Regions from separate parts of the Pseudomonas rossensis genome, predicted to be linked through region 1. Evidence: predicted binding sites of a transcription regulator. Region 1 holds the regulator's gene; the other holds the start of a gene.
What was found. The regulator FliA, encoded in region 1, starts transcription of late flagellar genes. The targets are predictions, from matches to a motif close to CTAAAGTTTNNNNNNNNNNNGCCGNTAA.
Positions count from the first base shown of each region.

Region 2: a site for FliA is predicted at 2,820-2,847, ahead of flgM (flagellar biosynthesis anti-sigma factor FlgM). Genes of this name have one in related genera too.

Region 1 is NZ_JBBWCB010000022.1:46,397-50,572, forward strand. It holds gene flhF (flagellar biosynthesis GTPase FlhF) at 1-529, shown strand, start outside; gene fleN (flagellar synthesis regulator FleN) at 647-1,477, shown strand; gene fliA (RNA polymerase sigma factor FliA) at 1,474-2,214, shown strand; gene WLY71_RS08870 (chemotaxis response regulator CheY) at 2,382-2,753, shown strand; gene WLY71_RS08875 (protein phosphatase CheZ) at 2,784-3,572, shown strand; gene WLY71_RS08880 (chemotaxis protein CheA) at 3,610-4,176, shown strand, end outside.
Region 2 is NZ_JBBWCB010000003.1:57,546-61,721, reverse strand. It holds gene WLY71_RS01830 (MFS transporter) at 1-1,037, shown strand, start outside; gene WLY71_RS01825 (flagellar brake protein) at 1,103-1,849, opposite strand; gene WLY71_RS01820 (flagella synthesis protein FlgN) at 1,941-2,408, opposite strand; gene flgM (flagellar biosynthesis anti-sigma factor FlgM) at 2,457-2,783, opposite strand; gene flgA (flagellar basal body P-ring formation chaperone FlgA) at 2,934-3,695, opposite strand; gene WLY71_RS01805 (chemotaxis protein CheV) at 3,778-4,176, shown strand, end outside.

The DNA.
Region 1 (4,176 bases):
TCAGGAACAACTCAAGACGTTGGGCCGGATCCTCAATGTGTCGGTGACGCATGTCGATCCGGGTCAGTCGCTGGTACAGGCGCTGGAGCCGTTGCTGCGCAAACGCGTGGTGCTGATCGATACCGCGGGCCTTCAGGCCAGCGATCCGGCACTGCGCATGCAGCTCGAAAGCCTGGCCGGTCGTGGCATCAAATCGAAAAATTATCTGGTTTTGGCAACCACCAGCCAGAAACAGGTTCTAACGGCCGCTTATCACAGTTACAAGCGTTGTGGGCTCGCTGGCTGCATCCTGACTAAACTGGATGAAACGGCAAGTCTGGGCGAGGTGTTGAGCCTGGCCATCAGTCATGAATTACCGGTGGCCTACCTGACCGATGGCCCGCGGATTCCGGATGATTTGCATCTGCCGCGTCGTCATCAGTTAGTCAGTCGCGCCGTCAGCGTGCAAATGCAAGAAGAACCCAGCGAAGAAGCCATGGCTGACATGTTCGCTGATATTTACCACAGCCCGACCAAGCAGGTCGGCTGAGGTATTAAATGAACAGTTTTTGTACCTACATCGATGGTCTGCCATGCATTGTTCAGTTAGTGAACGCGCAGCCAGTAATGTGGCCTCCGTCTAAGTAAGACAAGGTAAAGAAAATTCATGGGCAGCATGCATCCCGTACAGGTGATCGCGGTGACCGGCGGCAAAGGTGGCGTCGGGAAGACTAACGTGTCAGTGAACTTGTCCCTGGCTCTAGCTGAGCTCGGCCGGCGCGTCATGCTGCTGGACGCCGATCTGGGGCTGGCGAACGTCGACGTCCTGCTGGGACTGACACCCAAACGTACTTTGGCCGACGTGATCGAAGGCCGCTGCGAGCTGCGCGACGTACTGTTGCAAGGCCCTGGCGGCATCCGCATCGTCCCGGCCGCGTCCGGCACACAGAGCATGGTTCATTTGAGCCCGGCTCAACACGCCGGCCTGATCCAGGCGTTCAGCGATATCGGCGACAACCTCGACGTGCTGGTGATCGACACCGCTGCGGGCATTGGTGACTCGGTAGTCAGTTTCGTTCGCGCAGCGCAAGAAGTCTTGCTGGTGGTCTGCGACGAACCGACCTCGATCACAGATGCCTACGCACTGATCAAACTGCTGAACCGCGATTACGGCATGAACCGCTTCCGCGTCCTGGCCAACATGGCCCAGAGCCCGCAAGAAGGTCGCAACCTGTTCGCCAAGTTGACCAAGGTCACGGATCGCTTCCTCGACGTCGCCTTACAATACGTCGGCGCGGTGCCTTACGACGAAAGTGTGCGCAAGGCTGTGCAGAAGCAGCGCGCCGTTTACGAAGCCTTCCCGCGGTCCAAGTGTTCACTGGCGTTCAAGGCGATTGCACAGAAGGTCGATACCTGGCCGCTGCCTGCGAACCCGCGTGGGCACCTGGAGTTTTTCGTCGAGCGCCTCGTGCAACAAACCGCAGGACCTGTGCTATGACAGCCAGTGGCTACAACCTCTACAAGAAGTCGGCACGTGACGCGCAGTACGAGCTGATCGAGCGTTACGCGCCACTGGTTAAACGCATTGCCTACCACTTGCTGGCGCGTCTGCCAGCCAGTGTTCAGGTTGAAGATCTGATCCAGGCCGGGATGATCGGCCTGCTTGAAGTGTCGACCAAATACGACGCCAGCAAAGGCGCGAGTTTCGAGACGTACGCGGGCATACGAATCCGTGGCGCGATGCTCGACGAAGTACGCAAGGGGGACTGGGCGCCACGTTCGGTCCACCGCAATACCCGGATGGTCAGCGACGCAATTCGCTCTATTGAAGCTAAAACCGGCCGTGACGCTAAAGATCACGAGGTTGCGGCCGAACTCCAATTGAGTCTCGACGATTATTACGGGATTTTGAACGACACCCTGGGCAGCCGCTTGTTCAGTTTCGACGATCTGTTGCAGGACGGCGAACACGAAGGGCTGCACGAGGATGGCGCCAGTGCTCATCTCGAGCCGTCACGCGATCTGGAAGATGAACGCTTCCAGGCGGCGCTGGCGGACGCGATTGCCAATTTGCCGGAGCGTGAGCGACTGGTGTTGGCGCTGTACTACGACGAAGAGTTGAATCTCAAGGAAATCGGTGAGGTCCTGGGGGTCAGCGAATCTCGGGTCAGCCAGTTACACAGCCAGTGCGCGGCCCGTTTGCGGGGGCGTTTGGGGGAGTGGCGAGCGCGCTGAAGGCAGTGTGGGGACACTGCGAACGCGGCGGGTGGGGTGTTGAACCGTACCGGTCCCGATCTGTTGTGCTCCAGACAGTCATTGAGTGCTTTGCCGGATTGATTGAAATGGCGCGTCCAGGTGCTGGGCGCGTTTAAGACTGCTTGGAGGTCGAATTGGACAAGAACATGAAAATCCTCATCGTTGATGACTTCTCAACGATGCGGCGGATCATTAAAAACCTGTTGCGTGACCTTGGGTTCACCAACACGGTCGAGGCCGACGATGGCACTACTGCCATTCCGGTTCTCAACAGCGGCAGCATCGACTTTCTGGTAACAGACTGGAACATGCCTGGCATGACCGGTATCGACCTGCTGCGCCACGTGCGTGCCGATGAAAAGCTCAAGCACCTGCCGGTGCTGATGGTGACCGCTGAAGCCAAGCGCGAGCAGATCATCGAGGCAGCCCAGGCCGGTGTTAACGGCTATGTGGTCAAGCCCTTCACGGCCCAGGCGTTAAAAGAAAAAATCGAGAAGATTTTCGAACGCATCGGTTGATGTGCGAAGCCACTGCGCCACGGGGGAGCTATGGAGCATAACGAGTCTTCACAGGGCGATTTCGAATCGACTCTGAAAAAACACGCGGTCGAACTGGTCGAAAGCCTTGAAAAAGGCAGGTTCGGCGACGCTGTGCAACTGATCCATGAGCTCAATCAGACCCGTGACCGTGGCCTGTATCAGGAAGTGGGCAAGCTCACTCGCGAGCTGCATAGCGCGATCGTCAATTTCCAGATTGACCCGCACATGCCGCAAGCCGAGGAAGTCTCGCAGATCACGGATGCCACCGAGCGTCTGGGTTATGTGGTCAAGCTGACCGAGGCTGCTGCCAACCGCACCATGGACCTGGTGGAAAACGCCACGCCGCTGGTCAACGGCCTGAGCAACGAAGCCCAGGCCTTGAGCACCGACTGGGGACGGTTCATGCGTCGCGAAGTCGGGGCTGAAGAGTTCCGCGAGTTGGCTCGGCGAGTCGACGGTTTCCTGACACGCAGCAGCGAAGACAATCGCGTTGTGTCGAGCAACCTCAACGACATTCTGCTCGCTCAGGATTACCAGGACCTCACCGGTCAGGTGATCAAGCGTGTGACCCAATTGGTCACCGAAGTTGAAAGCAACCTGCTCAAGCTCGTGCTTATGGCCAGTCAGGTGGACCGCTTTGCGGGCATCGAACATGACCGTGAAGCGATGCTGGCAGAAAAAGATCCGCAAAAACATCTCTCTCAGGGTGAAGGTCCGCAGATTCATGCCGATAAAAGAGAAGACGTTGTGTCCGGTCAGGACGATGTGGACGATTTGCTATCCAGTCTTGGATTTTAGGTTTTTAGGTTTTTAGACCTTTAGGAGCACCCCCTTAATGAGCTTCGGCGCCGATGAAGAGATCCTTCAGGATTTCCTGGTTGAGGCCGGCGAGATTCTAGAGCAACTGTCCGAACAGCTGGTCGAGCTTGAAAGCCGACCTGATGATGCGGACTTGCTCAATGCAATTTTTCGCGGTTTTCACACTGTAAAAGGAGGCGCCGGCTTCCTCCAGCTCAACGAGCTGGTGGAGTGCTGTCACATCGCCGAGAACGTGTTCGACATCCTGCGCAAGGGTGAACGTCGCGTCGACTCGGAACTGATGGACGTGGTTCTCGAAGCGCTGGATGCGGTGAACGGCATGTTTACCGAAGTCCGCGAGCGCAGCCCGATCACGGCTGCCACTCCAGAATTGCTTGCGGCACTGGCCCGTCTGGCCGAACCGCAAACCGCCGATGAAACGGCACCGGTCGCCGAAGTGGTGGAAGAACCTGCCGCCGAGAGCGAATCGGGAGACATCACCGATAACGAATTCGAACAACTGCTGGACTCGCTGAACGCCGTCAAGGCTCAGGCAGAAGCCCCGGCAGCTGTGCCAGCGCCGAGCAGCAATGCAGCGGGCAGC
Region 2 (4,176 bases), on a different contig from region 1:
ACATGGTCATCGAAAGCTGGCTCAATGAGCAGGCCGAAGCCTCGCAGCGCGGAACGGTGTTCAGCGGCTACATGATCGCCTCGTACCTGGGGTTGGTGCTGGGTCAGTTGATTCTGGTCATGCACCCGAGCCTGGGCCTTGAACTGCTGATGCTGGTCGCCTTGTGCTTCGCGCTGTGCCTGGTGCCGGTGGCCCTGACTCGCCGGATTCACCCGGCACCGTTGCACCCGGCACCGATGGAGCCGCGGTTCTTTATCAAGCGCGTGCCGCAATCCTTGAGCACGGTGCTGGGGGCGGGACTGATCATCGGTTCGTTCTACGGTCTGGCACCGCTGTATGCCTCACAGCAGGGGTTGTCCACGGAGCAGGTCGGTCTGTTCATGGGTAGCTGCATTTTTGCGGGCTTGCTGGTGCAATGGCCGTTGGGCTGGCTGTCCGACCGTTATGACCGGGCGCTGTTGATCCGCTGTTTTGCGCTGGTCCTGGCGCTTACCGCGTTGCCGCTGGCAATCATGCAGCAGGTACCGCTGGAGATTTTGTTTATCACCGGGTTCTGCTGTTCGCTGGTGATGTTCTGCCTGTATCCGCTGGCGGTGGCATTCTCCAACGACCACGTCGAGGGTGATCGCCGGGTGTCCCTGACAGCGATGCTGCTGGTGACCTACGGTGTCGGCGCCAGTATCGGGCCGCTGGTGGCCGGGGTGCTGATGAAGCTGTTCGGCAGCCACATGCTCTATGCCTTCTTCAGCTTCTTCGCGTTGGTGCTGGTGTGGCGGATTCGCCCGAAAGCGGTGACCAACCTGCATCAGGTCGACGATGCGCCGCTGCATCACGTCGCCATGCCGGACAGTATGTCGAGTTCGCCGTTGGTGGCTTGCCTTGACCCGCGGGTCGATGAGCAGGTGGTGCAAGACCAGATGCAGAACCCGATCAACCCTGATCCGGACCCGGAACCCGAATCAGAGCCCGAAACCGATCCACCGCCCGAAGACCCCGATGCACCTCGCGAGCAAAGTTTTACTGAGGCCAGGCCTTAAATTCCACGCATAAAAAAACGGGCAGTCACCGCAAGGGACTGCCCGTTTTCTATTGAAGCGTCGTATTACATGTCATCTTTGTCGAAGCGCCGCGCTTCGCGCTGAAGCTGATAGACGAACCGCTCGACCTGCCGCTGCACCAGCCCGCTCATGTTGTGAAAGCGTACGCCGGCGAAGGTGGTGGAGATCCTTTCTTCGAAGTGCAGGTAACGCAGCTCGACGGGTGCCGTCATGTTGCCAAAGGGCAGGGCGGCGATGAAGCGGTCATAGACCTGGCCCAGTTGCAGGCTGCCCGTGATGTCGCCTTCGAAGCGCAACTTGCAGCCGGTGGCGGAGATGTCCAATAGCTTGCCGCTGATCGGCGACTTGAGTTTTTCACCGCCCAGATCGACGTTGACCAGTTGTGCCAGCTTCAATGCGGCACGGAATGCATTGCGACGCTGGTGGTAAACCACCTCGGCCGGCAGGGCGCCACGGTAGCAGCGACCGCCACCGGATTCGTCGATGGTCAACGGGCCGTTGCTTTCCCAGGCAATACGCACGCCGTCGTGAAAGCCTTCGACCTTGAACGGTTCGCCGGCGAGCAGGAAGCGTTCACCATCGCGGGGAATCATTTCGTCCAGGGCAATCATGTTGCTGTCACGGTCAATGTCCACCAGATAACTCTGGAAGCGCTGGCTGCGCTCATGGAACGTGATGATCAGCGGATCATGGCTGTCTTGCAGCTGGCGCAGGTTGCTGGAGATCTCAAGGGGCGTGGTGAGCACCTTGGGTGGCTGCGGAGCATCTTCCGCGCTTAAGGCATTGAACACGGTTCATCAATCTCCAGACAAATATGACTACGGCTGGCCAGCATATTGCCAGCATGTTGCGCGTCTTGATAGTGCGCGCTTTTCAGCAGGCTCAAGCCTGACTGAGCGGGCGTGGCTTCGCAAGCATGGAGGTTGATCCGCGTGCATCATAGAGCGCTGGCGGCTCGCCGCCGTTGAGGATTTTCAGCTGATTGGCCGTCGCGGCCTGTTGCACCAGGATCGACTGGCCATTCTTGACGTTGGCCGCCTGGCACTGAGCGAGAAGATGGGTCAATACATCGCTCTGTTCCAACAGCTGATCGCCAATGCTCGAATGGCTGGCAAGTTGCTCCAGGCCGTTGCGATTGGTCGGCAGGTTGAGGCTGGCGAGGATTTCACTGCGCTTGCGGCCATGCTGATCGAGCAAAATGATCAATGCCTGTTTCTGCGCCAGAATCTCTTCGAGCAGTGGCATGTCGCGACCGTGCAAGGCGAGGGACTCGGTTTGCAGTAACTCCAGCAAGTGCTGTGCTGGAGCGAAATCGTCGGTGATCAGTTGCAGTAAATTAGTGTCGTGCATGGCTGGCCTTGGGTTTTAAGCGTCCAAAAGCCTGGCGCAGGCCTTGGCCTAGCGCTGGGCTTCGAAGTTGAGCAGTTTGCTGGCTACACGGTTGCTGTCGACTTTGTAGCTGCCATCGGCAATCGCTGCTTTCAACTCGGCCACGCGGGCGTTGTCGACGGCAGGCTGATCGCGCAGCTTGTCAGTGACCTTCTGCAACTGTTGAGCCTCATTGCTGAGATGTACCGATTCCCCGCTTTTGACGGTACTGGCCTGTTCGGCCGGGGTATTCAGCGGCGCGGATTTGCCGGTTTCGGCGGTTTCCTTCGCGGTGCTGGTACGTGTGCTACCGGTAAGTGACGAGGAACTGTTCAAACGGCTGAAATCGATGACCATGACAAAAAACCTCTGGGTATTTGGACGCTTGCCATGTTTTCGGCCATACCCGGAAAAACTTTAGGTCCATTTATCAATGAGCTTGCGCGCGTCAGCGCTTGCCCTGCATAGGGCACAGTCTAGGGAACAGTCGAGCGGCGCGCCAGTGTTCTACATGGCCACTTCCACCTGGCCGGGCGCGGTGACTTGCGCCTTGATGACCCGCTGGGAGTTGAGGTTTTTCACCCGAATCTGTTCGCGCAAGCCGCCGTTGGACAGCGCTTCACCCGGCATGCGCACGCTGAGCGTCCCACTGCGGGCGGTAATCACCACCTGGTCGCCCTTGCTGATGACTTCTGCCTGTTCCATGTGCACCAGGGTCATGACCTGGTCGGCGACCATTGGTCGGGTAAGTTTCTGCCCGATCGCCTGGTCGACGGAAGTCAGGTAACCCTGGCTGATCAGACTGATGTCACGCTCGCGCAGGGTCACATCCTGGGGCTCGACGATACCGGCGCGTCGCAGCGGGCGGGTGGTGGTCACAATGTCGCGAAACAGGCGCACTTGAGCGGGTACGAAGACCGTCCAGGGCGACGCGCCCTCGCAGCGCACCTTGACCGTAACCCGACCCAGCGGCGTGGCCGGGCTCTCCAGGGACGCTGTCAATTCCTTGTCGCACATGGGCATGCGCAGCCGCGGATCAAGCTGCTTGACCTCGATCTCGTAGCGGCCTTCTGTTTGACTGGTGGCCAGATAGTCTTCTACGGTGAATTCAAGAAAGCCCTGAGTGACGCCGATAAGCATGTCAGGCAAGGTAACCGCGTTAGCAAGGGCAGGGCAGCCAGCGTTGAACAGGCAGACGGCCGACACCGCGCAAAGCAATTTGCGGGCGTTTGATGTCAGGCGTCGGAAAAATGTCGGTTCTGTGTTCATAAGAGTTAAAAAGCAAGCGCCGTGCCGTTTAGTGATGAATGCGCGTCGTAACACACTTAAGCGTTGGTGTAGGAGTCTGTGCATGGCTGGTGTAATGGATGCGGTAAACCAGCGCACGCAACTGGTAGGGCAGAATCGCCTTGAGCTGTTGTTGTTCCGTCTCGACGGCCAGCAGCTCTATGGGATCAACGTGTTCAAGGTTCGGGAGGTGCTGCAATGCCCCAAACTGACGCTGATGCCAAAATCCAGTCCTGTCGTGTGCGGTGTGGCAAATATTCGGGGGGCGACCATTCCGATTCTTGATCTGGCCATGGCGACCGGTTCCGGTGCGCTGAAAGATCAAAGCAATCCCTTCGTGATCATCACGGAGTACAACACCAAGACCCAGGGTTTCCTGGTGCGATCGGTGGAACGCATCGTCAACATGAACTGGGAGGAGATTCATCCGCCACCCAAGGGCACGGGACGCGATCATTACCTG